4 regions of the Vibrio sp. E150_018 genome follow, and region 4 is predicted to be linked to each of the others. Evidence: predicted binding sites of a transcription regulator. Region 4 holds the regulator's gene; each other region holds the start of a gene.

What was found. The regulator PurR, encoded in region 4, represses purine synthesis genes. The targets are predictions, from matches to a motif close to TNANGNAAACGTTTNCNTNA.
Region 1: a site for PurR is predicted at 3,940-3,959, ahead of purT (formate-dependent phosphoribosylglycinamide formyltransferase). Genes of this name have one in related genera too.
Region 2: a site for PurR is predicted at 3,598-3,617, ahead of ACE3G9_RS04555 (NCS2 family permease). Genes of this name have one in related genera too.
Region 3: a site for PurR is predicted at 2,725-2,744, ahead of guaB (IMP dehydrogenase). Genes of this name have one in related genera too.

Annotation. Positions count from the first base shown of each region.
Region 1 covers NZ_JBHGNY010000023.1:2,577-10,238, forward strand. The annotation lists gene sbcB (exodeoxyribonuclease I) at 46-1,470, shown strand; gene ACE3G9_RS15060 (CidA/LrgA family protein) at 1,509-1,871, shown strand; gene ACE3G9_RS15065 (CidB/LrgB family autolysis modulator) at 1,874-2,560, shown strand; gene cdd (cytidine deaminase) at 2,944-3,834, shown strand; gene purT (formate-dependent phosphoribosylglycinamide formyltransferase) at 4,033-5,208, shown strand; gene ACE3G9_RS15080 (thiopurine S-methyltransferase) at 5,314-5,958, opposite strand; gene ihfA (integration host factor subunit alpha) at 6,037-6,333, opposite strand; gene ACE3G9_RS15090 (peptide ABC transporter substrate-binding protein) at 6,809-7,662, opposite strand, start outside.
Region 2 covers NZ_JBHGNY010000002.1:403,119-410,780, forward strand. The annotation lists gene nqrM ((Na+)-NQR maturation NqrM) at 1-122, shown strand, start outside; gene dinB (DNA polymerase IV) at 290-1,348, shown strand; gene ACE3G9_RS04550 (aminoacyl-histidine dipeptidase) at 1,421-2,893, opposite strand; gene ACE3G9_RS04555 (NCS2 family permease) at 3,659-4,954, shown strand; gene gpt (xanthine phosphoribosyltransferase) at 4,993-5,457, shown strand; gene ACE3G9_RS04565 (GNAT family N-acetyltransferase) at 5,598-5,876, shown strand; gene frsA (esterase FrsA) at 5,905-7,146, shown strand; gene crl (sigma factor-binding protein Crl) at 7,233-7,619, shown strand.
Region 3 covers NZ_JBHGNY010000010.1:41,831-49,492, reverse strand. The annotation lists gene guaA (glutamine-hydrolyzing GMP synthase) at 1-940, opposite strand, end outside; gene guaB (IMP dehydrogenase) at 1,129-2,592, opposite strand; gene xseA (exodeoxyribonuclease VII large subunit) at 2,942-4,273, shown strand; gene der (ribosome biogenesis GTPase Der) at 5,328-6,833, opposite strand; gene bamB (outer membrane protein assembly factor BamB) at 7,037-7,662, opposite strand, start outside.
Region 4 covers NZ_JBHGNY010000003.1:107,900-115,561, forward strand. The annotation lists gene ACE3G9_RS05255 (ABC transporter permease) at 1-939, opposite strand, end outside; gene ACE3G9_RS05260 (ABC transporter substrate-binding protein) at 959-2,119, opposite strand; gene purR (HTH-type transcriptional repressor PurR) at 2,251-3,255, opposite strand; gene elyC (envelope biogenesis factor ElyC) at 3,482-4,279, opposite strand; gene cmoM (tRNA uridine 5-oxyacetic acid(34) methyltransferase CmoM) at 4,392-5,183, shown strand; gene mukF (chromosome partition protein MukF) at 5,216-6,598, shown strand; gene mukE (chromosome partition protein MukE) at 6,675-7,409, shown strand; gene mukB (chromosome partition protein MukB) at 7,424-7,662, shown strand, end outside.

The DNA.
Region 1 (7,662 bases), on a different contig from region 4:
GGGTAATATACCGATATTAAAGACAATAACTTTCTGGAAGTTCCCATGAGTAACGAAAACGCCCCAACCTTTTTCTTTTTGGATTATGAAACATGGGGTGTTAGTCCAGCCAAAGACCGACCGAGTCAATTTGCTGGTGTTCGTACTGATATGGATTTCAATATCATCGGTGAGCCTTTGGTGATTTATTGCCAGCCGCCGAGTGATTATCTGCCTTCGCCTGAAGCTGCACTCATTACCGGTATCAAACCTCAAAAAGCCGTTAAAGATGGTTTACCTGAGCCAGAGTTCATCCGCCGCATCCATAAAGAGCTTGCCACCCCAAATACCATCTCACTTGGTTACAACAGCATCCGCTTTGATGATGAAGTGACACGTTATACTCTTTATCGTAATTTTTACGATCCGTATGCTTGGTCTTGGCAGAATGGTAATTCACGTTGGGATTTACTGGATATTATGCGCACTTGTTATGCATTGCGCCCAGACGGTATTAACTGGCCAGAAAATGATGAAGGCTTTCCAAGCTTTAAACTAGAACACCTTTCGGTAGCCAATGGTATTGAACACAGCAATGCGCATGATGCGATGGCCGATGTTATTGCCACTATTGAACTGGCTAAGAAAATCAAGCAAGCCCAACCGAAACTGTTCAACTACCTATTAAGTATGCGCCACAAGCGTAAACTCAATGAACTCGTCGATATTGTTAATATGACGCCGCTGGTGCATGTTTCTGGCATGTTTGGCGTTCAATGTTCCAATATTAGTTGGATCGTGCCGATGGCTTGGCATCCAACCAATAACAATGCGGTAATCACCGTTAACTTGGCAATGGATCCAACGCCGCTCATCGAGCTAGATGCTGAAACGCTACATCAACGCATGTACACCAAGCGTGATGATCTCGCACCTAATGAACTTCCTGTTCCTCTTAAACTTGTTCATCTTAATAAGTGCCCTGTTCTTGCGCCAGCCAAAACCCTCACCGCTGAAAATGCTGATCGAATCGGTATTGATCGCAAACAATGTTTAGATAATCTCGCGCTTTTAAAATCGCACCCAGAAATTCGAGAAAAGCTGATTGCTATCTACAATATTGAGCGTGAATTTAAGCAAGATAATAACGTCGATACTCAACTCTATAGCGGCTTCTTTTCACCGGCAGACAAAGCGACTATCGATATTATTCGAGAAACCGAGCCAGAAAAGCTCGCTGGATTAGATTTATCGGTAAAAGATGCTCGTATCGAACCTTTGTTGTTCCGCTATCGCGCGCGTCATTTCCCATGGACATTGACCGAAGCTGAGCAACAAAAATGGCTTGCACATTGCCGTGAGTACTATGAAAGCAATATTGAAGAGTACATGCTCAATCTTGAAAATCTCGCTCATGAGTATGAAACTGATGCTGCTAAGATCGAGATTCTAAAATCTGTCTATCAATATGTAGAATCTCTCGTTTCTTAACTCTTGTTCCGTCCTAGGAGTCCAACGTGTTCAAGCAAATGCTCAATTATGCTTTATCATTCGCACTGATTATGGTGAGTTTGTGGGCAGGTAATGCCATTCAGCACTTTTTTCATTTATCCGTACCCGGCAGCATTTTCGGCATGCTGATTTTATTCGCGCTACTGGTCTCTGGGTTAGTCAAAGTGCAGTGGGTCAAGCCCGGTGCGCAATTATTCATTCGCTATATGATCATTCTGTTTGTACCCATCAGTGTCGGCTTAATGGATCACTTCCCTTTATTGATTGATAACGCTCTCTCCATTTTTGCAAGCAGTGTCGGAGCAACGACGATCGTATTAGTATTGCTTGCACTGGGACTACAAAAAATCCTTACTAATAAAGCAAGTGAGGATAAATAATCATGTGGCTTCTACTCACCTTTGTGGTTTTCTTTGCAGTACGTTGGTTTGCCAATAAGGTAAACAATCCATTAGCTAACCCTTTACTACTAAGCATCATAATTATTATCCCCATTCTAATGGCGCTCGATGTGCCTTATGAGGTGTATTACGCACAAAATGATTGGATGACTTTTTTACTTCAGCCAGCAGTCGTCGCGCTCGCTTATCCGTTATACGAACAACTTCCACAAATTCGCCAAAATTGGAAAATCATCTTTTTAGCTTGTGGCGTAGGTAGCGCAATGTCGATGCTCACCGCTGGGCTTATTGCTGTTGCTTTACACACCGATCCAACGCTAGTAGCAAGCTTTATGGGTAAATCAGTTACCACCCCGATAGCCATGGAAGTAGGTAAAAGCTTAGGTGGTGAACCTGCTATTGCGGCAATCTTGGTGCTAATTGTTGGTGTATTTGGCTCGGTGTTTGCCTACCCTATCTATTCATTTTTAGGGGTTACGCACCCAATAGCCAAAGGGTTAACCATGGGTACGGTATCGCACGCTTTAGGTACCGCAACCTGCGCTGAAAAAGACGCTGAAGATGCGGCGTTTAGTTCTCTTGCCCTAGTGACATGCGGCATTATCACTTCAATTCTTGCCCCACTATTTTTTGCTTTCTGTCTCTGGGTTGGTGGCTTTATTGGCTAGAGCGATAAAGAACAATCTACACACTACATTAATAAGGAGCTGATTTGGCTCCTTATTTGTCTATACCCAAGTGACTTCAAGATACAGAATTCAGAGCTATCATCCAGACCTTTAGGCAAGGAAGATTGGCGAAGGAATGTAAGCACCTTCCAAACCAATCTGACGCGGTAAAAGGGGTTGGATGAAGCTCCCGAAGGGCAAGTTAAAACAAGCTTTATGCAACAAAACTCGATCTAAGTAGTGTTTTTGACTATTGAAACTACTCACTCACGCGATCTCACTCCATAATTTGACTTATTGCACAATAAATATGTAACGATTAAATATAATTACACAAAAAGGAGCTTAACCGCTCACTTATACGTGAATTACAAGGATATCAAATGACTCAATCTTTTAACCCAGAATCTGTAGCACACTTACCTACAGAGCTTGCTGATCGTATTGTTTCTCAAATGCAAAAGGCTGACTTCAATGGACACTTCTCTGCAACGGATTATCAAGCATTGTTATCACAATCGGGAATGACTGACACGGAATTTAAACTCGCCTTATTACCAATCGCGGCAACGCGTGCTTATTGTGAAATTTCTGACTTCCACGTTGGTGCTATCGCCGAAGGTCTATCTGGAAATGTTTACTTTGGAGCAAATATTGAAATTGCTGGCGTACAGTTAAACCAAACCGTTCATGCTGAACAATCAGCCATTAGCCATGCATGGATGAAAGGTGAAACAGGGCTAAAAGACATCACTATTAATTACACACCTTGTGGTCACTGCCGACAGTTTATGAATGAATTGAATGGTATTGAGAACCTATCCATTCAACTTCCTGAGCGCCCTGCTTATCGATTAGCGGAATTACTACCGGAATCCTTTGGCCCTAAAGATTTAGGCATCGAAGCTCGCTTAATGGATAACCACCAACACCGTTATCAGTTTGATAGTGATAATGCAGCGATTACCGCTGCTGTAAAAGCGTTAAATAACAGCTACGCACCATACAGCAATAATTACAGTGGTGTGGCATTACAGACACAGTCTGGTGCTATTTACTCAGGCAGTTATGCAGAAAACGCCGCATTTAACCCAAGCTTACCGCCATTACAAGTTGCGATTAACCTATTGCTATTAGCGGGTGAAGAACTGGCTAATATTGAATCCGCGGTACTAGCAGAAAATGCCAATGGAACAATTAGTCACTTAGCAGAAACCCAATCGACACTAGAAGCGATTAATCCTGATATCACGATTGATTATTTATCTATTTAAACTATCCATTTAAGTATGGATACCAAAGTTAGATGACAAACTGTCCGTAAACTGTACTCAATATGGTTTACGGACTTTTTATTAAAAGAAATTCGTTCTAACTTGTTGCGCAAACGTTTGCCCACCATTAAAATCACCCCAAATAATTACCTACTTAATAAATGGGTATCAAAATAGATCTTCTATAGGAATAAAAACATGTTTGGAACGGCGACCTCTCCTTCTGCCACAAAAGTACTTCTACTAGGTTCAGGTGAACTCGGTAAAGAAGTAGCCATTGAATGCCATCGTTTAGGCTTGGAAGTCATTGCATTAGACCGCTACACCAATGCCCCAGCAATGCAAGTTGCCCACCGCAGCTATACTGTTGATATGTTAGATGGCGATGCAATTGAAGCTATTATCGAGCAAGAAAAGCCAGATTACGTTGTTCCTGAAATTGAAGCAATTGCGACTGACAAGCTGGTTGAGCTAGAACAAAAAGGTATCAACATAGTTCCAACAGCCAATGCAACGAAACTAACCATGAATCGTGAAGGTATTCGTCGTTTAGCTGCTGAAGATCTTGGTGTAACAACCTCTCCCTACCGTTTCTGTGATACTTATGAAGAATTCAAACAAGCAGTAGAATTTGTTGCTATACCTTGCGTGGTAAAACCCATCATGAGCTCATCGGGTAAAGGCCAAAGCGTAATTAAAAGCGAAGCAGATATGGAGTCTGCGTGGCAATACGCACAAGAAGGTGGTCGTGCGGGAGCTGGTAGAGTGATCGTTGAAGGCTTTGTCGATTTTGATTATGAAATCACACTGCTAACTGTTCGTGCTGTTGATGGCGTGCATTTTTGCGCTCCGATTGGACACCGACAAGAAGATGGTGATTATCGTGAATCTTGGCAACCACAAGCCATGTCGCAAGCAGCATTAACGGCCGCTGAGCAAATGGCAGAGAAAGTGGTGAATGCTTTAGGCGGTTATGGACTATTTGGTGTCGAGCTTTTTGTCAAAGGCGATGAAGTGATTTTCAGTGAAGTCTCCCCTCGCCCGCACGATACCGGCATGGTGACTTTAATTTCGCAGGAGTTATCAGAATTCGCTCTACATGTTCGTGCATTTACTGGCTTACCAATTAACGGCATTACTCAATACGGACCAAGCGCTTCTGCGGTGATCCTAGCGGAAGGTCATTCACAAAACCTTGGTTTCACAGGACTACAAGATGCGCTTGCTGCGCCGCAAACTCAAATTCGTCTCTTTGGTAAGCCTGATATTGATGGTCGCCGTCGTTTAGGGGTTACACTGACACAACGTGACAATATTGAAAGTGCGGTTTCTGATGCCGTTGAAGCAGCAGGAAAAGTAAAAGTTAGTTTCTAGTTGCTCGTTGCTCGTTGCTCGTTGCTCGTTGCTCGTTGCTCGTTGCTCGTTGCTCGTTGCTCGAAGATAATATTGGTTTCATTATTTTCGAGCAACGATAACAACTTATGATTCAATCAACCAAACTTCTTCGGCAAAGCGAGACAACCCTCGCTTAATTCTTGGGTGTTCACTATCCCCATCATCGCGGTTTAAATGTGTCACTTTATAACCTGAAAATAAGCTTTTAACTTCTTCAGCAGGTACGCTAAACGGTGGTCCTGACATTTCCGATTGGTCATAATCCAGTGTCACTAACAAAATCTTCCCACTCGGTGCAAGTAACGATTTAATACGATCGGCGTAAGCAACACGCAACTCAGAAGGCAGTGCAATTAAAGCCGCTCGGTCATAGATACGATCAAATTGCGTCAATGGTGCAGTGAAAAAATCTCCAACATAAATCGACAACTCATCAAACTGATACAATTCATGTTGACCATTGAGTGGCGTAACCATTGGGGTATAAAAATGTTCAGCAAAAAAGGCTCGCACCGCGATATTACTAAGCTCCACCCCTGTCACTTCATTGTGTTTTTGTGCAAGCCAAACCAGATCTTCTGTTTTTCCACATAAAGGAACCAGAACAGAATGATTTTGCTTAGCAGATACTAGTTTCCAAAATTCAATCAAAAGTGGATTCACATCTTCTAAATGGAAACCAATTTTATTTTCCGCCCATTTATTATGCCAAAATTCTTGATCTTGCATCATTCACCTATAAAAATTTGATAATAAAAAGGCCACCTCAATAGGGTGACCTTCTTTCTTCCAGTGACTATCGTGTTTTTATTTTTCTATCTTAATATTTTCAACACGAGCTTTCAGTTTTTGCCCTGGTCGGAATGTTACAACACGACGAGCAGAAATTGGAATATCTTCACCAGTTTTAGGGTTTCGTCCAGGCCTTTCACTTTTATCACGTAGATCAAAGTTACCAAAACCAGACAATTTAACCTGTTCACCATTTTCTAGTGCTTTACGAATTTCTTCAAAAAACACTTCAACTGTATCCTTGGCATCACGTTTACTATAACCAAGTTTTTCGAACAGGTTTTCAGCCAAATCGGCCTTAGTGAGCGCCATAAAACATCCCTCAATTTATCACTACCATAGTGGCAGTATTTATAGCATTAGTACGTAGTTAGCAAGCTTAAAGCTAAGTATAACTTCGAAAGTGTAAGCCAACCTTATGATTATCGCCAAATTTTTTTGGTCGTTTGTATAAAATTTACTTTAGAATTTCTTTTTAAAGTCGCTATTCATATACTAGCAGATAGTTAATAAAACCAAATATAAGAGAATTTTCAGTTAAATAAATTGCATTATTGAATAATGTTCAGTTATTACCCCTACATTTAACTTTTATTAAGAAGTGAGAAAAAACTCAAACTTTAGATATGTTATCAAAATAAAATCAACAAAAGCAAAGCCTTAAATTGTCTACAATACTAGATGAAGCATCATGTCAATCCGTCTTTGTCTGCTTTTTAATGCATTGGGTGAATATGAAAAAGCCAACACCTCAATGGAAGTGGTGGCTTGTAGTAAAGAGAATACATTATTTAGTTAGATATAAATCTCGTGTATAGCGGTGATCAGAAGCATTATCTTGGCTATATCCGCCAACCTTCTTGTTTTTCAATACCGAACGTGTATAGAAATAAACTGGGATAGCAGGCATTTCATCGGCAAAAACTTGTTCTGCTTTTTGATATAAAGCGTTACGCTCTTGCTCTGATTTCGCCGAGGATGCTTGTTTTAATGCCTCATCATACTCAGCATTACTCCAACCTCCGTAGTTCAAACCTTCAGAATCAAAGTAGGATAAGAAAGTCGAAGCTTCATTGTAATCCCCCATCCATGCATAACGCGCTACAGAAAAGTTACTTGAAGATAACGTTTGTAAAAAGGTCTTCCACTCTTGGTTAGCAATCTCTACTTCAGCCCCTAAATTTTTCTTCCACATTGAGGCCATCACAATGGCTAACTTTTTGTGTGATTCACTGGTGTTATACTCAAGTTCAAACTTCAATGGATTCGCGTGATCAAAACCCGCTTCTTTAAGTAAGGCTTTCGCTTTTTGATTACGTTCTTGTTGTGACATTTCTGCCCATTCTAATTTAGGTACTTCAAAACCAGAGACTGCTGGAGGTGTGTTGGTATAAGCGGGTAACTGCCCTTGCCCTAAAATTCGTTCAACCACCACATCACGATCTATTGAATACGCCAGTGCTTTGCGAACTCTTTCGTCATCAAATGGCTTTTTTTTCATATTGAATAAATAATAATACGTTCCCAAAGAAGGCATGGTTAGTAGCTCATCTGGTCGCTCTTTTTTAATCATTTGATATAGCTCAAGAGGCACAACATTGGTGATATCAATTTCACCTGTTCGGAAGCGATTATATTCAG
Region 2 (7,662 bases), on a different contig from region 4:
CGGTAGGCGTCGATAAGGTCTGCAATTGCCCTGAGCCTTGTGATGCACGTAAAAAGCGTGAAGCGAAAGCAGCCCTAAGAGCTGAAAAATTAGCGAAATGGGAAAGTGATCGAATCATGTAAAATGATTTAATATCGATATTTCTATTTCAATGCCCCTTCTTACAAGAGTTGGGGCATTTTTATTGCTTGGTAGTTTTGACAAATAGCGCTATTATTTAACTGTGTTTTTATACAGTGATTGTGCTAATTGTATTGATGGCTAGCTATTGTGATGGTGGATTGTAATGATGGCTGATCGTAAAATTATTCATATTGATATGGACTGCTTTTTTGCTGCAGTGGAAATGAGAGATTTCCCTCAGTACCGCGATGTCCCATTTGCGGTAGGAGGAAGCAGTAAGCAGCGTGGTGTGATCAGTACTTGTAACTATATCGCGCGGCAATATGGGGTGCGATCAGCACTATCCACAGCAAAAGCTTATCAGTTATGTCCACATTTAACTTTGGTGAATGGACGAATGAGTGTTTATCGCCAAGTATCCAAGCAGATTCGAGAAATATTTTCCCGTTATACTTCAGTGATTGAACCACTATCCCTAGATGAAGCTTATTTAGATGTCACCAATAGTAAAATACTACATGGCTCGGCGACCTTAATTGCGGAAGCAATTCGGGCCGATATTGAGCGTGAACTCAATCTAACCGCATCAGCTGGAGTTGCTCCACTTAAATTCTTAGCTAAGATAGCTTCTGATCTAAACAAACCTAATGGTATTACTGTTATTCCACCAGAGAAGGTTCAGCAAACGATTGATGGCCTAGTATTAGAGAAAATTCCGGGCGTTGGTAAAGTAACCATTGAGAAACTACATCAAGCTGGTTTGTATACTTGTTTGGATGTTCGACAATCTAATTATCGTGATTTATTAAGTCAGTTTGGCTTGCTGGGCGCTTCTTTATGGAAGAAAAGTAATGGTATTGATAATCGTGAAGTGGTTGTTGAACGCAATCGTAAATCGATGGGAGTTGAAAGAACCTTTAGTGAGAATATTTCAAGCTTTGATGAATGTTGGCAAGTTATTGAGCAAAAGCTCTACCCAGAATTAGATAAGCGATTACTTAAAGTTTCACCATCAAAAGCAATTACTAAACAAGGTATTAAAGTAAAGTTTTCTGATTTTCAACAAACAACAATTGAGCATAATGCTCAGTTATTTAAGCTCGAAGATTATAAGGAATTGCTACAAGAAGTGCTGACTCGTCAACAGGGACGTGAAATACGTTTGCTTGGGGTTAGTGTGATGCTAAAGCCAGAGGAGCTAGAAAGGCAACTGTGTTTGATTTAACGATTCTCGAGTGGCGAGTCTCGTTTCTCGAGGGCTAATCGAGAAACGAGAAACGCTAACCGAGCAACGTATTTACTCTTTTTCTGGAATATTTTCCAAAATGGCAATCATTTGCTCCCAGTAAAGTGCCACACTGGCGATCTCTACTTTTTCATCTGGAGAATGTGGAAACTTAATGGTTGGGCCAAACGAAATCATATCCATATTCGGGTATGGTTTCTTAAATAGACCACATTCAAGACCTGCATGGATTACCATAATGTTTGGTTTACGGCCATAAATGTCTTCATAAACATCTCGGAAGATATGCATGATTTGTGAGTTTGGATCCGGTTTCCAACCAGGATAAGCACCATCAAATTGAATATTGGCGCCAGCAAGTTCCGCTAACGATGCCAAAGTACCTTCAACCATTTCTCGGCCAGAATCAATCAATGAGCGAACTAGGCAAAGAATGGTGATTTTGTTTTCTTCTGTCGTGATTACGCCTACGTTGAGTGATGTTTCCACCACACCTTCAATATTATCATCCATGCGAATTACGCCATTTGGACAGCTATTTAATGCGGCAATAAAGCGTGATTGAACAGATTGAGTCAATGGTGAGAATTGGCTGCTAGCTTCAGTAATTTGACTAGTTAGTGCGGTTTCAATTTGACCAAGTTCTTGTTGAACTAAAGCCGTGTATTGATTGAATGCCTCGGTCAGTTCAGCTTGTTTTGTTATTGGTACGGTGATAATCGCGGCAGCTTCACGTGGAATGGCATTACGAAGACTACCACCCTGGAATTCAATCACACGTAAATCTAAGTTTTTCGCTTGTTTGAATAGGAAGCGAGCAAGAAATTTATTGGCATTACCGCGACCAGTGTGAATATCACAACCAGAGTGACCTCCTTTAAAACCTTTAACGGCAAGTTTTAGTGTAGTGTGGTCGCTTGGCATTGCGTCACGCTCTAGATCAAAAATGATTGAAGCGTTCACACCACCAGCACAACCCATATAGATTTCACCTTCTTGCTCTGAATCGGTGTTCAGCAGGATATCTGCATCAAGCCAGCCTTCTTGTAGGGCAAAAGCACCTGTCATACCCGCTTCTTCATCAATGGTCAGCAGCACTTCTAATGGGCCGTGTTTAATGTCTGTCGAAGCGAGGACTGCTAAGCATGAAGCCATACCCATACCGTTGTCAGCACCTAGTGTCGTCCCTTTAGCCGTTACCCATTCCCCATCAATGTAAGGTTGGATGGGATCTTTAGTGAAGTCGTGTGTTGTGTCTTCATTTTTTTGCGGCACCATATCAATATGCGCTTGAAGAACGACTTTCTTTTTATTTTCCATTCCCGCGGTTGCAGGTTTAGTAATAAAGATATTACCCGCTTCATCACGTTTAACAGGTAAGTTTTGTGAGGTTGCCCACTCCACGATGTACTGAGCAAGGGCTTCCTCATGTTTTGATGGATGAGGAATGGAGCAGATTTTATCGAAAAATTGCCAAACAGGTTGAGGGGATAGTTGACTGATTTCAGAATGTTGATTCGACACAAAAGACTCCTAACTGAATATTGCTACCTTTATGGTGTTAAAAAGATAGTAGAAATATACCCTTGGTACTTGAAGTTACCGCTTTGTTGACAGTGTACTTTCGCTGTACTGCGGAGGTAATTACTTCGGGTATGTATAGTATAAGTAGAATAATGCTACTTGAAAGGCGGGATGTACAGCATAGAGATAAGATAAATACCTTCAATTGAGGTGTATCAAATTTTAAGGCTTAGTTGTTTTTACTGTTGTGTAATTTTATTACTAATTTTAGTGACTGTTATTGTGTATTTTTCGATTAAATTGTAATTGTAAATATAGTTAGTAATTTAATTACTTATCGTGTATTATCTCGTCACTTATTTAATGATAGTAAACACGAAGTGATTGCTGCCTTAGATGTGTGCAAATATTGAGTGATTGATAGCAAGTGGTATCCATTACTTAGGGTACTCGTTATTGAAGAGATCCGATGTTTGTTTGTATTACCCCTTATTGTTTGGAATAGATGGGCCGCTAAGGTTACAGCATTCTATCGCCACCTATTGTTTAGGTGGTTTTTTTTTATTCGTATACTCAAGTTATTTGCATCTGAAGCCACTTTTGGTGAAAGCATCGAGGTATCTCGAGCAAAAATCATTAAAATTGATATTTGTATCAGATACAGTTTGCTTTCATTATCATTATTTGGAAAACTACACGCCTTTTCATTCAAACGATTGCGCAACCGTTTAGATTTTGCTGCTACGCACATTTTAGGAACATCACATGTTAGAAAAGTTATTTAAGTTATCGGAGCACGGTACTAACGTGAAAACCGAAGTCTTAGCCGGCGTTACGACGTTCTTGACGATGGCTTATATTATTTTTGTTAACCCTGCAATTTTATCTCAAGCTGGAATGGATCATGGCTCAGTCTTTGTGGCTACATGTCTTGCTGCAGCAATTGGCTGTTTCATTATGGGCTTCTATGCAAACTACCCAATTGCTCAAGCGCCAGGTATGGGGCTAAATGCTTTCTTTACCTATACGGTTGTACTAGGAATGGGACACACTTGGCAGGTCGCTTTGGCAGCAGTATTTTGCTCGGGTATCCTATTCATCATATTAAGCTTATTTAAAATACGTGAGCTTATTATTAACTCGATTCCTATGTCATTACGTTTAGGTATTTCTGCTGGTATCGGTCTTTTCTTAGCGTTAATTGCATTAAAGAACGCAGGTATCGTAGTCGGTAGTCCAGCAACATTGGTGACCGTAGGCGATTTAACCTCGATCCCCGCTATTTTAGGCGCATTAGGTTTTATATTAACCATCGTATTCGTTCATCGTGGCTTCAAAGCGGCGGTAATGATTGCTATTTTGGCGATTACTGCAATTGGTGTGATTTTAGGTGATGTGGCTTATGGTGGGATTGTTTCAATGCCACCAAGTATTGCTCCTACTTTCTTACAGCTTGATTTCTCTGCGATTTTAGATGTGGGAATGATCTCAGTTGTATTTGCTTTCTTGTTTGTCGATTTATTTGATACCGCTGGCACATTAGTCGGTGTAGCAAATAAAGCGGGCTTTATTGGTAAAGATGGTAAGATTCCTCGTTTGAATAAAGCGCTTTTATCTGACTCAACGGCTACTTCGATTGGTGCATTATTAGGTACGTCAAATACTACATCATTTGTTGAGAGTACCGCTGGTGTCGCGGTAGGCGGTCGCACAGGCTTAACAGCAGTTGTCGTTGGTATTTTATTCCTTCTTGCATTATTCTTCTCACCATTAGCCGGAATGGTTCCAGCCTATGCAACAACAGGCGCATTATTTTATGTGGCTATCTTGATGTTATCTGGTCTTGTTAATATTGAGTGGGACGATTTAAGTGAAGCGGCACCAGTGGCCGTAGTTTGCTTATTAATGCCATTAACCTTTTCGATTGCTGAAGGTATCGCAATGGGTTTTGTGACCTATGCAGCGATTAAACTACTTAGCGGTAAAGCGCGTGAAGTGAACATTGGCGTTTGGATTCTAGCCTTAGTATTCTTGTTGAAATTCATTCTTACGGGTGCTTAATTGCACTTTAGAAACAAAAACAAAGCAGGTTTTATATTATGAGTAATAAATTCGTGATCACTTGGGACAATATGCAAATGTATTGTCGTCAATTAGCGGCCAAGCAAATGCCAGCTGAACAGTGGAAAGGTATTGTTGGTGTTAGCCGTGGTGGTTTAGTACCTGCAGCTATTTTGGCTCGTGAACTTGGTATTCGCTATGTTGATACGATTTGTATTTCTAGCTACGACCACGATCACCAGCGTGAGATGAAAGTCTTAAAAACGATTGACGGTGACGGTGATGGTTTCTTGATCGTCGATGATTTAGTAGATAGTGGCGATACTGCTCGCCATATTCGTAAGATGTATCCTAAAGCTAAACTTATTACGGTATGTGCTAAGCCTGCTGGCCAAGCTCTTGTCGATGAATATATTGTTGATATTCCTCAAGATACATGGATTGAGCAGCCTTGGGATATGACGCTTCAATTTGAAGAACCAGTCAATCGTAAGCAAAAATAACCCAATATTTTATTAAGTGATAAAAACCCTGCAATATTGTAGGGTTTTTTTGTTTTTTGCGATGAATTGATTGGCATAACCTAGGTGGTAAGCGTTATTCTACCCATTCGAGCTATTGATTTTTATTTGAAGGATTTTATATGACCGCACTCAAACATGATCAATCCAAGCAGCGTTATGAAGTTGAAGTGATAGCGAATTATTGGGCCCATTTAGATTACCTCCAACATAATGATGTTTTAACGATTACCCATACTTTTGTACCTGATGAATTACGCGGACAAGGTTGTGGCAAAATCTTAATGGAAACTGTGCTGGCTGATATTGATTCGCATAATCTAAAAGTCCGACCGGTTTGTAGTTATGCGGTGGTATATCTAGAGCGTCATGCTAAATGGCAGCATTTGCTGGCGAAATAATGATTGAAAAAGCGAGTGGAGATATTCCTTGGAACCAAGTAAGAATTTATCTGAATCACTGTTTAAAAAGCATCAGCATGCCAAAGAAACGTCAAGTTTCATCAGCTATCTATCGGAAAGTCAGGCATTATTGGATAGTAATCAAAAACGTAGCAAAAGTGCCTGGTATCGAGCTTTGCGGCGTATGCAGTGGATTTGGCAGGGGTTAGACCCAATTGAAATTGAATCAGTCCTTGCTCGTATCGCTAGTTCAGGTAACAAACATAATCATCCTGATTGGCTTGATACTGTAGCTGGATATCGTCCAGGAAACTGGTCATATGAATGGTCGCAACAAGGTGCGATTCATCAGAAAAAAGCAGCTCAACTGAGTGGCGAGGTAGCTTCGAATGAATACTTTATTGCTAGCTTATGCTTTAGCGTTGCCAGCTATCCACACCTTAAAGGGGATAATCTCTCTATTCAGGCTCAAGTGCTTGCCAATAAAGCTTATTCTGATGCGATGGAACATAGCCCTTATGTCACAAAGCAACTGAAAGTCCCATATAAAAACAAAAAGATCATGGCTAATCTTCATCTACCTCACACAGAAAAGTCGCTACCTGTTGTGATCGTGAGTGCGGGAATTGATAGCCTACAAACCGACATGTGGCGTTTATTTCGAGACTTTCTTGCCAAACATGAGATAGGCATGCTTACGGTCGATATGCCGGGTGTTGGTGCCAATATTCATTGGTCAATGACCGAAGATTCAAGCTGCCTACATCAAGCAGTACTGAATGAGTTGCCAAATATCCCTTGGGTTGATCACTATAAAGTTGGCTTAGTCGGTTTCCGATTTGCTGGCAATGTGATGGCAAGGCTTTCATTTATCGAGCAAGACAAAATAACAGCGTGCGTTGCTTTAGGTGCACCTATTCATGATCTACTGTCTGATGCGAATAAATTCAGCATAATGCCGAAGATGTACTTGGATACTTTGGCATCTCGCATGGGTAAAAACGCCGTGGATATTACGAGTTTTTCTAAGCAAGTTCGTGCGTGGTCATTGAAATCACAAGGTTTGCTTGCTGGGAGAAAAACAACCGTACCAATTTTAGCGTTGGGATTAGAAGGCGATCCGGTAGGTTCTAAGATGGATAATCAGAGTCTGGCAAGTTTTAGTCATGGTGGTAAAGCGATTGAATTGAGAACAAAGTCAATTTCACAGGGTTATGATCAAGCGCTCACTTCTGCAGTCGACTGGTTGAAAGTAGCACTCAAAAAGTGACATTTGTGATCGAATAGTGAACTATAGATAACTGAGGTCAATGGATTATTGATCTTCTTAAATTATAATAATGTATGGAGAATTCAATGACTGACGCTTCTGCACCAACTCACTATCGTTTAATGACCGCTTTGAAAGCGATTGGCCCTTATTTACGTGAAGGTGAATGTAAGTCAGGGATTTACTTGTTTGATTGCTTGTCTGTCTGTGTGGATGATAAAAAGTCACCAGAGTTAAGAGAGTTTTGGGGCTGGTGGTTAGAGTTAAGTAAGCAAAATGATAACTTTATCGCCAACTATACCTTGGGTAAATACGATGAAAAAGGTGATTGGGTTGATATGGCTATCCCTAAAAAATCACAACTTGAAGTGGAAAGGACATTAGACGAATTTCATAAAAAGCTCGTTTCTGTATTGTCTGGAAATTACAACTACACGGTTAATCTTCATAAAAATTCGGTTGATACTCTGTAATTAGCCGAAGCATTATCCCGAATAGAGAATATTGTAGGGCGTG
Region 3 (7,662 bases), on a different contig from region 4:
CGCGACCAATGATTTTACGTTTGGCTTCTGGCTCATCTTCACCACCTAAAGCTTCAAGGAAACGGTTTTCTGCATCGACATGAATGATATTAAGACCAAAATGATCGCCAAACATTTCCATTACTTGATCTGCTTCATTCAAACGTAGTAAACCGTTATCAACAAACACACAAGTTAATTTAGGACCAATCGCACGGTGGATTAGCATCGCAACCACTGATGAATCAACACCACCAGATAAACCTAAAATCACTTCATCATCACCCACTTGCTCTTTAATGCGAGCAACTGCGTCTTCGATGATTGAAGATGGTGTCCATAATTTGCTACAGCCACAGATATTTAGCACAAAGTTTTCAAGCATACGTAAGCCTTGGCGAGTGTGCGTGACTTCTGGGTGGAACTGAACACCGTAGAAACGTTTTTCTTCGTTGGCCATTGCCGCGTACGGACAAGTATCAGTTTGAGCAACTTTGGTGAAATTGCTTGGAATCTCAACTACTTTATCGCCATGACTCATCCATACATCTAAAAGTGGTTTGCCATCTTCAGAGATTGCATCTTCGATGTTTTTGAATAAGGCACAATCCGCTACAGATTGAACTTGAGCATAACCAAATTCACGCTCGCTGGAACCGGCCACTTTGCCGCCTAGTTGCTCAGACATCGTCTGCATGCCGTAACAAATACCAAATACCGGTACGCCAGCATTAAAAACATACTCAGGAGCGCGAGGTGAACCGGCTTCAGTTACACTTTCTGGACCACCCGATAAGATAATACCGTTTGGATTAAATTCACGGATATCCGCTTCGTCTACATCCCAGCTCCACAGTTCACAATACACACCGATTTCACGGATACGACGAGCAATCAATTGGGTGTATTGAGAGCCAAAATCTAAAATTAAAATGCGTTCAGCATGGATATTGGTTGTCATTAGTGTTCTCTAATAATCTAATCAAAGTGGGTGTGGTACGAGTTTCGAGTTTCGAGTTTCGAGTTTCGAGTTTCGAGTTTCGAGAAGACTAGCCTCCCTGTATCTAAACTCAAACACTCATACCTTTAAAATATTATCTGGAGTAAAGCTTTACCGTTATAACTCACTTTACCCCATAGATTAACAAGTTACATTCTATTGTAGTTTGGCGCTTCTTTGGTGATCTGTACATCATGCACATGCGACTCTTGAATGCCTGCACCTGAAATACGAACAAATTCCGCTTTAGTACGCATATCTTCGATGGTTGCACTACCCGTTAAGCCCATGCTTGAACGTAAACCACCCATTTGTTGGTGGATAATTTCTTTTAGGCGACCTTTGTATGCAATGCGACCTTCAATACCTTCAGGTACTAGCTTGTCTGCAGCATTATCCGATTGGAAGTAACGGTCTGATGAGCCTTGGGACATCGCCCCTAATGAGCCCATACCGCGGTAAGACTTGTAAGAGCGACCTTGGAAAAGAATTACTTCACCCGGCGCTTCTTCCGTACCTGCGAACATAGAGCCAACCATCACGCAAGATGCACCAGCGGCAATCGCTTTACAGATATCACCAGAGAAACGGATACCACCATCAGCAATCACAGGAATGCCAAATTCAGCGGCAGCACTTGCCGCTTCTGAAATAGCCGTAATTTGTGGAACGCCTACGCCTGTTACGATACGAGTAGTACAAATAGAACCTGGGCCGATACCGACTTTAACCGCATCAACACCAGCATCAATGAGTGCACGAGCGCCGGAAGCCGTTGCTACGTTACCACCGATGATTTGTAGATCAGGGTATAGAGCGCGTGTTTCTTTAATGCGATCAAGTACGCCTTGCGAGTGGCCATGTGATGAGTCAATCAATAACACATCAACACCGGCTTCAACTAACGCTTTAACACGTTCTTCGTTACCAGCACCAGCGCCAACTGCAGCACCAACACGTAAACGGCCACGCTCATCTTTACAAGCGTTCGGTTTACGTTCAGCTTTTTGGAAATCTTTTGCCGTTATCATACCTGAAAGTTGGAAAGCGTCATTAACGACCAATACTTTCTCCACACGATGGGCTTGCATGCATTGCTGAACTTCACTCATTGATGCGCCTTCTTTTACAGAAGCAAGGCGATCTTTGGGTGTCATTACTTGTTCAACTTTTTTTGTTAAATCGGTTACAAAACGCACGTCACGACCGGTAATAATACCGACAAGATCGTTGCTTTCTGTCACAACAGGAAAACCAGCAAAACCGTGTTTCTCGGTTAATGCTTTTACATCAGCTATGGTTTCATCAGGACGGATTGTCACAGGATTGCTAACCACACCCGCTTCGTAAATTTTTACTAAGCGAACTTCTTCAGCTTGTTGCTCAATCGACATATTTTTGTGAATAAAACCGATACCGCCTTCTTGAGCTAGAGCAATAGCCAAACGAGCTTCTGTTACCGTATCCATAGCGGCAGAGATCATTGGTACATTAAGGGTGATCTTTTTAGTCAACTGAGTGCGAAGATCAGCTGTATTTGGAAGAACAGTAGAGTGTGCTGGGACGAGCAGTACGTCATCAAACGTTAGAGCTTCTTTAGCGATTCGTAACATTGCAATATCTCACATAAGAGTTTTGGAGGAATAAATCCCGCATTGAGCTTGAACTCTCCGCGATAAACTCATTTCATCGTTTCGCATAATAAAATGAATTTGGGATTTGATATTGCAGCGGGATTATACGCCTCACGCAATCGTTTGACTAGCCGTTTTTAATAGTTTCTTCATGATATTTTCATCCATAAAATTATTGATGGTAAATATGCTGAAAATTCGTTTATTTATTAGCTTTATAGGCATTATTTTTTGCGTTGAAATCACCAACAGTATTAGGCTATAAAGCCAACAAACGCTATAATAAAATTGATTGCTGATATTCACATAACTTTCAAAATGGCTGCTAATGACCCTAAATTCTAACCCTAATATTTTTACCGTATCTCGTTTAAATGCCGAAGTCAGAATGCTACTTGAAAATGAAATGGGCATTGTGTGGTTAGTGGGTGAGCTATCAAACTTTTCAGCGCCGGTTTCTGGCCATTGGTACTTCTCATTAAAAGATGCTCGTGCTCAAGTCAAATGTGCCATGTTTAAAGGCAATAACCGACGAGTGAGTTTTAAACCACTTAATGGCAACCAAGTATTAGTTAAAGCACGTTTATCTTTATATGAACCGCGTGGCGACTACCAATTGATCGTCGAAAGTATGCAGCCTGAAGGCGATGGCCGCTTACAACAAATGTTCGATGAATTAAAAATGAAATTAGCCAGTGAAGGCTTATTTGCTCAGCACCTTAAAAAGCCCCTGCCCGATAATCCGAAACGTATTGGGGTGATTACTTCCAAAACCGGCGCGGCTTTATATGACATTCTCGATGTTTTAAAACGTCGCGATCCTAACCTACCCGTCATCGTCTACCCAACGACGGTACAAGGGGAAGACGCCGCATTTAAAATTGCCCAAGCGATTGGACGAGCGAACAGCCGTAATGAATGCGATATTTTGATTGTTGGACGAGGCGGTGGTTCGCTAGAAGATCTATGGTGTTTTAACCATGAAATTGTGGCAAGAACCATAGCGTCAAGCCAAATTCCAATCGTCAGTGCGGTTGGTCATGAAATTGATGTCACGATTGCTGATTTTGTTGCCGATGTCCGTGCTCCGACCCCATCGGTTGCGGCAGAACTAGTTAGCCGAGATAATAGCCATAAAGCACAAACTATTTTAAGCAAGCAACAAGCGTTAATGAATGCTTGGCGTCATTATAAGCATCAGCAAAAAATACAGCTCAATCGATTACAATTTGCATTAGAAAAGCAGCATCCTCGCTATCAGTTAGAAAAGCAAAGCCAAAAGTTAGATAGCCTTACTTCTCGTATGCAGCAAGCTTTAATTAGGCAAATAACACAATCAAGAAATCAATTGGAACGAGCGCAACAAAGGCTCAACTTTTACTCACCAAATAAGGCTATTGAGCGTAATCAGTACCACCTAAAAAACAATAAAGAACGATTGATCCAAGCTATTAACCAACATTTATTAAATCAACACTACCGAGTTTCTCTTCAAGCAGAAAAACTCGATACCGTCAGTCCTCTTTCCACTTTAAAGCGTGGTTATTCGATAACTCGAGATGAAAATGGCAAGCTGATCACGGATACTAAGCAACTCCGTTCAGGCCAGACAATTAATACAAAATTTATTGATGGTGATATATACTCAGTTATTGTGTGAGTTTTTTTGAGCACTATGCATTCCAGTAGCGAGGTTTGATTTGAATCAGCATAAAGAAATTTGGACATCACTCTGACAAGAGATCGTAGACTTAGTTACTGGCCTTACCGAAGTACTGGTCGCGCTGATTATTCATAAAAATTCCGGTAGCATGGAAGTCATAAAGGCCAATATTAAGGCTGATAATCCTGACTATATTGGAGCTAAGAAAGCCTTTTGTCATAACTTATATTATCATCATGTAGTATAAACTGACTCACCTCTACATATCTCCAACACTCTAAAGCGGGATAATGAAAAGATAATCCTGACATCAAACTAGGTATGGTTGCCTACTATGACGTACCAATCTATTTTGCAGATGGTAGCACTTTCGACACTTTTGCATTTTAGATAAGATTAATAGATCTTCCACCGATCTTCCGCTTTCTACCACGTGATCAGCGATCTACCCCATTAAGAATATTTATATCACCATATACCGAAAGCATAAGTTACATGTTCTGCATTTCAATTTTAAAAAGCATAATAATCTAAATATTAATTTTAAAATGTCACGATCCGATATTTTCAACATTTCATAAAACTCTATTTAGGCTATTAAACTAAAAGATCATTGTCCTACAGGAGAAGCAACTTCTAATTGGAATTAGTGCTTCCAATGCACTTATCTAGAAGATGGATTGATATAACTAAATTCACTGGAGCTATACCCAAGTGACTTTAAAGTGCAGAATTTAGAGTTATCATCCAAACCTTTAAATAAGAAAGATTGGCGAAGGAATGTAGGTACCTTTCAAACCAATTTGACGCTACCTATCTCTTATAAAAAAGAAGGGGGCTAGATGAGTCTTCGAAGGGCAAGTTAAAACAAGCTTTATGCTGCATTAAATTGAACAGAGATAGAATAACTATGATCATATTCAATTTTCCTTTCCTATAGCTTGTTTTATTCTTGTTGAAACTCCTATCTTAATGTTACTTGGGTATATACAAAAAATACCACTCAATTGGAGTGGTATTTAACGTTACAGGTTATTGTGCGTGTAGAAAACTACTTTTTACGGCCACGCTTAATCAAACTCACCATACGCTTACGCTTCTGCTCTTCAGAATAGCCTGCTTTTTTGGTTGGCGCTTGATTCTCAAATGGGTTCTCACTATTTTGGAATTGAATACGGATTGGCGTACCCATGATTTCCAAAGAACGACGGAAGTAGTTCATTAAATAGCGCTTGTAAGAATCCGGTAGATCTTTTACTTGGTTACCATGCACCACCACGATTGGCGGGTTATAACCACCGGCGTGGGCATATTTCATCTTCACACGACGACCACGGATAAGCGGCGGTTGGTGATCATCTTGCGCCATCTTCATGATACGAGTTAGCACAGAAGTACCAACACGTGTCGTGGCAGATTTATACGCTTCTTGTACGGATTCGAACAAATGTCCAACGCCCGTACCATGTAATGCCGAGATAAAGTGAATACGAGCAAAATCAACGAAACCTAAACGGCGGTCTAGCTCTTTCTTTACGCGCTCTTTGACATCGGTATCAAGACCATCCCACTTATTCACCGCAATCACTAGTGAACGCCCCGCATTGAGCGCAAAGCCTAATAAGCTAAGATCTTGGTCGGAAATATTCTCACGAGCATCAATGATCACTAATACCACGTTAGCATCTTCAATCGCTTTCAAAGTTTTAATGACCGAGAACTTTTCAACCGCTTCATTAATACGCTTACGACGACGAACACCAGCAGTATCAATCAACACATATTCACGCTCATCACGCTTCATTGGGATATAGATAGAGTCGCGAGTGGTTCCTGGCATATCGTAAACCACGACACGCTCTTCACCTAGAATGCGGTTAGTCAGCGTTGATTTACCAACGTTTGGTCGACCAATGATAGCAAGTTTAATCGGTTGATCTTGTAGACGTTTAAACTCAGCTTCCGCTTGCTCTTCCGTGTATTCAAGCTGCTCTTCTTCCACATCCACATCACCAGTAAGATCTTCAATCCCACCATTGAGTAGTGCTTGTTCTGCTGCAAGTTCGTCTGAAAAAGGCTTTAATGCTTTATCAATTAAGCTCATAACACCACGGCCATGCGCTGCTGCGATTTGATAAATCTTATCCATACCTAGCTGCCAAAATTCAGCGCTTGCCGCGTCAGCATCAATACCGTCAACTTTATTAACCACTAACATGCTTGGTTTTTCACGCATACGTAGGTGACGGGCGATTGCCTCATCAGCCACGGTTAGACCAGCACGGCCATCCACCATAAATAAAACGACATCCGCTTCTTCAATCGCCGCTAATGATTGTTCAGCCATTTTGGTTTCTACGCCGTCTTCGGTGCCATCAATACCACCGGTATCGATTACGATGAACTCGTGCTCACCCGATTTAGCTTGACCATATTTACGATCGCGAGTTAAGCCTGGAAAGTCAGCCACCAGCGCGTCACGTGTACGTGTAAGACGATTAAATAACGTGGATTTACCAACGTTTGGACGCCCAACTAGAGCCACTACAGGAATCATATTTACCTCTACAATCTTTAAAATCACATCAGTAGTTATAGGTAATGATCATCGACATGATGGTTACCTATAACTACTTAATCTATTCAACATTCTTAGATAACGGCTAAAATAGCCATAGCTAAGAATAACAACGGCTCCTATAATCCGAGTTGGATAGGAGCCGATTACTCATACTGATAAAATCAGGGGCGCAGATTATATCACGATCCTTCAGGGATCTGCATTTTCTTTATACCCCCATCACGATCTATGATGATAAAGCCATCATCTGTTTCAATTGGTGCTGTCGCGATACCTTCATCATCAATTAACTGTTGGGCGACAAATTTACCTGACGTTCTATCTAGCCAATGTAGATAACCTTCTCCATCCGCCACGACAAGGTAGTTACCTATCATTACAGGTGCGGTTAACTGTCGATACTCTAGGGATTCATTACTCCAAATCTCCGTGCCACTACGGATATCTACAGCCGAAATATGATCTTTATCAGTCACTACAAAAATACGGCTACCGTCAGTCGCAAGGTCAGTTGCAGAAGAATAAGTACGCTTCCACATTGGTGCACCTGAACGTAAATCAATCGCGACCAACTGACCATTTACACCAACCGCATATAGGTTAGCCCCGATAATTAATGGGCTAGCATCAACATCGACAAGACGATCTATTTCTGTTGATCCTTTTGGAGTACCAATCGGTTGTTGCCACAATAACTGACCACGTTGAATCAAGGCTGCAGCAAGACGACCATTTGCCATCCCCCAAAACACACCGCCAGAAATAGACACGGGAGAACTATCACCACGTAAAGTTAAGTTAGGCA
Region 4 (7,662 bases):
GTGAAAGAAATAAGGTTTTATGGGCAAGGAAGCATTTCGGCCAGAGGTTAACCAAGATCGAAATTTTCCTAGTACTAAATGTTCTGTTAGCCAAATGAGGCCAATTAAAACAGAACATAAAAAAAACATGAGAAAAGCGCCAGCTGCCGCTCTTGGGAGTTGAGATAAATCTGGATCGTTAAACCATTGCCATACTAATACCGCAAATGTCGGAGGGTTAATGGGACCTAAAATCAAACTAACATCAACCACCGAGCAGGAATAAGCCATGATAGCGAAAAGTGGAAAGCGCATGTGATGCAACCATTGAGGGAAAATCGCTTTCCACCATGATTGAGCCACAGAGTATCCCAAGCCTTGCGTGACTTGCAGTGTTTGTTCGACTTTTAAGTTGTTTAGTATCGCGACACTCATTAATAACAAAAAAGGCGTTTCTTTAATGGCCAGAGCAAGGGCTAAGCTAATACCAATATTATCTTGTAAAGAGTAAAGCCAAGTAAACCATGCATGGAGTTCACCATAAGTATTACTTACCATTAAGTTTAAAAGGCGGGCTAACCAACCAGTATCAGAGAATAAGAATAGAAAACCCACCGCAAAAGCGACATGAGGTAGCGCGAGGATTGGGGATAATATCTTCTCGATTCGCTGCCATGAACGACTCCCCCAATAGGCTTGTAAAATGGCAAAACTCATGATGGTGGCAATGACGGTGCTGACGACCGCGGTCATGATAGTTTGCAGGATCGAACGTTCAATTCCCGGCCAGTTGATGGCTGATATGAATCCATCCAAAGTGAATATATTCAGACCAAGCGGTGGAATAATACCAAAAGCAGGGATCACCATGCCTACCCCCCCCGGAAGAAGAGGGAAAAAGCAGATCAAAATCACCAGTAAATAACCGATGCTTAGCATACGTCTTTGCTTGCTTTGCATAAGTTTCCTTAATTCGTTGTTATCGGCTATATCGCTCAATCCAAGCCTGTTCTAGGGCGGTTTGCCAGCTAGGGTGAGGCTCTTCAATTGAGGGAGATAGTATGGTTTTATGAGCGCTACCTGTTAAGTATTTGGCTTGCAATACTGATGGATCGCCCCAGACATTGATATCCCCTTTACGTGATTGTGCTTGTGGGCTGAGTAGAAAGTTAATCACAACCAATGCGCCTTCTTTTGCATTGGCATTCCATGGGATAGCGAGAAAATGAATGTTAGACAGAGCGCCATTTTTCCATGCGTAGCTCTGAGTGCTTGGCGCTAATTTGCCGCTTGCTTGGGCAGAAAAAACTTCATTCGGATTAAAAGTAATCGCAATATCGATTTGGTCATCATCAAGCAGTTGTAGCATCTCAGGTTGAGTGGTTGGAAATTGACGACCTTGTTGCCATAGATAAGGCTGAATCGCATCTAAGTAGTTCCATAAAGGTTGAGTTATTTGAGTAAATGAATCTTCATCAACAGGCTTAGATAGCGCACTCTTTTCATCAGAGAGCTCTATAAGTAAGGCTTTTAAAAAGCTAGTGCCATGAAACTGAGGTGGCTTAGGGTAAGTGATACGTCCTGGATGTGCTTTAGCATAATCGAATAATTGTTTTGCTGATTGTGGTGGGGCCGGTAATTTTTTTTGATCATGAATATAGACTAATTGACCGACTCCCCAAGGTGCTTCCAATCCTTCTGTTGGTTCAGAAAAATCATGAGTAACCGGTAGGCTAGAATCGACTTTTTGCCAATTTGGTAAGCTTGAAGTGAAAGGGCCGTAGAGTAATTGACTATTCTTCATTGATTTGAAATTCTCACCATTAATCCAAACCATATCGACACTACCACCAGAGTGTTTTCCGGCAGTTTTTTCAGCGAGTAAACGAGTAGTGGTTTCGGAAATGTCAGAAACTTTTACATGGTGAAGTGCTACGCCATACTTTTGCTTCACTTGCTTCGCAACCCAACGAAGATAGTTATTAATTTCTTGGCTGCCACCCCAAGCATTAAAGTACACATCTTGTCCTTTTGCTTGTTGCTCAACTTGTTGCCAATCCAACTGGCGAATAGAGCCATCTTTAGCAGAAGAAAGCAGCGGGAGGGTGAGAAAAGCGAAGCTAAGTAATAGACGTTTCATATATATCCTCATACAAAATGGATAGAGAAATTTAACTTAAAAATATAGACAGATGATAAGCCTAAAAAATTTCAAAAAAAAACCAACGACATCAGCGTTGGTTTTTATTCATTATTTGTTTAAGGTTACTACTATTTCAGAGATTTTACCGAAGAACGTTCAAGAATCTCAGGGAACATCTCAAATGTTTGTTTAGCGTGGTTTTTATCTTTAATACGCTCTAATAAAATCTCTACGGCATTTTTACCTAAACGACGTTTTGGTTGGTGAACTGTAGTCAAAGGTGGTGAAAAGTAAGGTGAGATATCAATATTATCGTAACCAATCACTGAGATATCTTCTGGTATTTTCATGCCTTTTTCTTGTAAACGACTCATTAAGCCAAGTGCCATAATATCGTTAAAGCAGAAAACTGCGGTTGGTTTTTTATCCATCGCAAGAATTTTATCTGCAGCAATTACTGCGGTATCACACTCAAAGTTACCTTCAAGTAACCACTCTTCTGGAAGCGTTAAACCCTCTTCCGCTAATGCGCGCTTACAACCAGAGATACGTTCTTTACAGGCGACTTTCTCGAAATGACCACTGAGGCAAGCAATGTCTTTATGGCCCTGATCCATCAGGTAGCGAGTAGCTAAATAGCCACCTTCTTCAGAGTTATCGATGATTTTATCCGCTTGAGAGCTTTCTGGGCCCCAGTCCATAACAACTTTAGGAATATCAGGGTGACCGTCTAGCATTTCTTGTAGATCAGCATCTAAGTCTGAACACATCACTAAAAGACCATCAACACGTTTGCCGGCGAGCATGCGGATATAATCACGTTGTTTGTCAGCGCGACCACCTGTATTACATAGGATTAGCGTATAACCTTTGCGGTAACAATAACTTTCTACACCATCCACTACTTCGGCAAAAAATGGGTTAGTAGATTGTGTTACCAACATCCCAATAGTGCTGGTGGTATTGCATTTAAGACTACGGGCAACGGCACTTGGGGCATAATTCAGTTCTTTCACTGCGGCCATGACTTTTTCTTGAGTTGCTTCTGCAACAAAGCGAGTCTTATTGATGACATGTGACACTGTTGTGGTGGAAACACCTGCAATACGTGCGACATCTTTGATTGTAGCCATAGTGAATTTCCTTTATGCCGACACTTTCGCCGGATTTATTCTAATCTAAAAAGATAAAAGTCGCCTTCAATCAGCGACTTAATTTTATTCTGTATTTTATGCTTGAATATATGAGCTACGATTTTAGTCTTAAATGCTATGCCTGACAATCAGATATGGCATTTTTATGACTAAACGGACATCGCATGTTAGCGACAACGTTATCGATTGCTCGAGTATTATCTCGTTATTCTAATATTGTAGTGGTACCAGAGTTCTTTTGGTTAGTCAGTGTATCGCGCAGTGAAGACCACCAACGACCTAGTTGCTCATACCAATAACGTTCACTTTGTTCAAGATATTTCGCTTGTGGAGAATACTTATCCCATGGTTGCTTAATATCATCAAAAGCTAAGTAATTGGTTGGTGCAGGAATAGGTTCAAGCCCGGCTTTTTTAAACTCAACAATTGCACGTTTCATGTGACTAGCAGAGGTGATTAAAACCATACGTTTATCCGCAACGAAACCTGCTGCTTGATGTGCTTCATCCCAAGTATCTTGAGCGCTTTCTAATAAGATAATATCCGACTTCGCAACCCCTAATGACACGGCAACATTAGCCATCATTCGCGCATTGCTTACTGATGTGCCACCGTCATAACCTGACAAAATTAATTTTGCACCAGGGTAGAGGTTTAAAATACGGATACCTTCGGCAAGACGCATCAAACCATTACGAGACAATTCCGATGTTGCTGGAATGTCATTATCAACAATATGACCACTTCCCAATACCATGACATAGTCAACGGAGCCATCTACGGGTACAAAAGCTTTGTAAGCACGTTCGGTCGGTTTCAATAATGAAGTAGAAATGGGTTGGAATGAAAATAGAAAGATCCCCATTAAAGAAACAAAAGTGAATAAACACCCTAATCCACGTTTGTAAGTGAACATAATCAGAAATAAGCCAATAAAACCTATAATCAGCAAGGCTGGTAAAGGCATGATCAGAGCACCAATTAATTTTTTCAGTTCAAACATTTTAAATAGCCCAAAAATTCATCATTCAGCAGGTAAAACGGAGTAATTGCTTTATTCCTGTAATTGCTGTGACAGAATACACGTAAAATTCAGTTATCTTAAATGAAAAAAAATGGACAATGATCGAAATTTCGATGATATCGCGCATAAATTTGCTAAAAACATCTATGGTTCGGATAAAGGTGATATTCGTCAAGTGATCCTTTGGCAAGATATTGAGCAAGCATTAAGCCGTTTACAACAGCAAAAAAACGCTTTGTCTGTGCTCGATGCTGGAGGCGGATTAGCTCAAATGTCGCAAAAAATTGCTCAGCTTGGACACCAAGTGACTCTGTGTGATATTTCCAACGAAATGTTAACGTTAGCTCAGCAAGATATTGATAGTAATGGTTTATCTTCGCAGTTTCGTTTTGTTCATTCTGCTATTCAACACCTCGATGAGCACTTAACTGAGCAATCGGATTTGGTGTTATTTCATGCCGTTATGGAATGGTTAGAAAATCCGCAACAAGTATTAGCAAGCCTACTTGAAAAGGTGAAACCCGGCGGCATCATTTCAGTGATGTTTTATAATCATCACGGTTTAGTTTTGAAAAATGTAACTTGTGGTAATATTCCTCACATTTTACAGGGAATGCCACATCGCAAGCGCTTTAAATTGCAGCCTCAAAGTGGCTTATTGCCGGAAGAGGTCTATCAATGGATAGAATCAGCAGGCTTCGACATTTGTGGTAAATCAGGTATTCGATGCTTTAACGACTATATCGGAAACCAACAATACATGGGCGAGTATGGGCCAGAAGATGTGTTGGCATTAGAACAGCAGTTATGCCGCACAGAGCCTTATCTTTCTCTTGGGCGCTATATTCATGTGTGGGCACAAAAGCCTCATGCTGCCGAATAGTCCGAGAGTCATTAGTAAATACAGGAATGATAATGAGTGAAATAACTCAATCTCCACTTCAACCGTCGACAGGCGGACAGCCGCTTGAGGACAAAACGATAGGTGAACAGCCCATCGATGAATTGGTCAACTGGGTGAAGCAACATGACTTTTCATTGAATCTTTCTTCTGAGCGATTAGCGTTTTTGATTGCGATTGCCGTATTAAGCAATGAGAAGTTTGATGAAGAGCTTGGCGAAGGGGAATTGCACGACGCATTTAAAATTGTCACTAACATGTTTGATGAAACAGGTGAAGCGTCGGCATTTCGCGCTAATAACGCAATCAATGAATTAGTCTCTCAAAGGTTGATGAGCCGCTTTGTCAGTGAATTAAATGACGGTGCGAGCATCTACCGTATGTCGCCACTTGGGGTTTCGATTACCGATTATTACGTTCGTCATCGTGAATTCTCAAAGCTTAAGTTATCCATTCAGTTATCTATGGTTGCCGATGAAATGTCGAAAGCGGTAGACGCTGCAAATGACGCTTCAGATATCGGGCAATGGCAAAAGCATGTTTATGGCGTACTGAAATATTCGATAAGTGAAATTTTCGACCGTATCGATTTAAACCAGCGCGTTATGGATGATCAGCAAGTGGGAATTAAAAACCAAATTGCTGAATTACTAAACCAAGATTGGCGTGATGCGATCAGCAGTTGTGAAAGCCTACTGACTGAAACCTCTACTACCCTGAATGAATTGCAAGATACATTACAAGCGGCAGGGGATGAACTACAAACTCAACTGCTTGATATTCAGCAGCTTATCTATGACCAAGAAGGTTTAGATTTCATTGACGCCATTTTGTTCTCATTGCAAACCAAACTCGACCGTATTGTTAGTTGGGGTCAGCAAGCGATAGATTTGTGGATTGGTTACGATCGTCATGTACATAAATTTATCCGTACGGCTATCGATATGGATCAAAACCGTGCCTTTAGTCAGCGTTTGCGTCAGTCTGTGACTGATTACTTTGATATGCCATGGTATTTAACCTACGCCGATGCCGAGCGTCTACGTGATATGCGGGATGAAGCCATGTTACTACGTGATGATGAAGTGACAGGTGAGATTCCAGACGAAGTGGAATACGAAGAATTAACAACCGTTGATGATGAATTGAGTGAGCGCGTCGCCAACATGCTTCAACAACATAAAGAAACCGGTCAGCCGATTGATTTAGGCTCGGTACTACGAGATTACCTTGCGCAGCACTCTCACGCGCAACATTTTGATTTAACCAGAATGGTGATCGACCAAGCGGTAAGAATGGGGTATTCCGAATCGGATTACCAAGCCATTCAGCCGGATTGGAAAGCGATTAACGATTTTGGAGCAAAGGTACAAGCGAATGTCATCGATCAATATTAATTACGAGGCGCACAGCGCCGATCTGTCTCAAAATACAAGCTATTCACAAGAGACTGACAACTCTCAAGATGCTTACATGCCAGAACAATTGGTAAAAGCATTAGCGAACCCATTATTCCCATCGCTTGATAGTCAATTGCGTGCGGGTCGCCATATCTCAAGTGATGATATGGATAACTACGCTTTTTTAAGTGATTTTGATGGTGAACTTGGCGCTTTCTATCAGCGTTATAATGCGGAACTGGTTCGTGCACCAGAAGGATTCTTTTACCTACGTCCACGTTCAACCTCATTTATTGGCCGCAGCGTGTTATCGGAACTCGATATGCTGGTGGGTAAAATCTTGTGCTTTTTGTATTTAAGCCCAGAGCGTCTCGCCCATGAAGGCATTTTCACCAATCAAGAACTATACGAAGAGCTACTCAATCTTTCCGATGAAAAGAAACTGATGCGTTTGGTGACTAACCGCGCAACCGGTTCGGATCTGGATAAAGAAAAGCTCTTTGAAAAAGTGCGGACTTCGCTACGTCGTCTACGTCGTATCGGTATGGTATTGCCAGTCGGTGATGATGAGAAATTTAGAATCAGTGAAGCCGTCTTCCGTTTTGGTGCTGATGTACGTGTCGGTGACGATGTTCGTGAAGCGCAACTACGCTTGATTCGTGATGGTGAAGCCGTGCTTGACCCAAAAGCTGTTGACCCCAATAAAGCAAATGATAGTCAGGATAAACAAGATGCTTCTGACGAACAATTAGAAGACTTTGCCGAGCAAGAACAAGCAGAACAAGAACAGAAAGCAGGTGACCTATGATCACGAAAGAAAATATGATCGAAAGAGGTAAATATCAATCGCTAACCATGATCAACTGGAATGGCTTCTTTGCTCGTACTTTTGATATTGATGAGTTAGTGACCACGCTTTCTGGCGGTAACGGTGCGGGTAAGTCGACGACCATGGCGGCTTTCATCACGGCATTGATTCCCGACCAAAGCTTACTGCATTTCCGTAACACCACCGAGGCGGGAAGTTCACAAGCGTCTCGTGATAAAGGCCTATTCGGTAA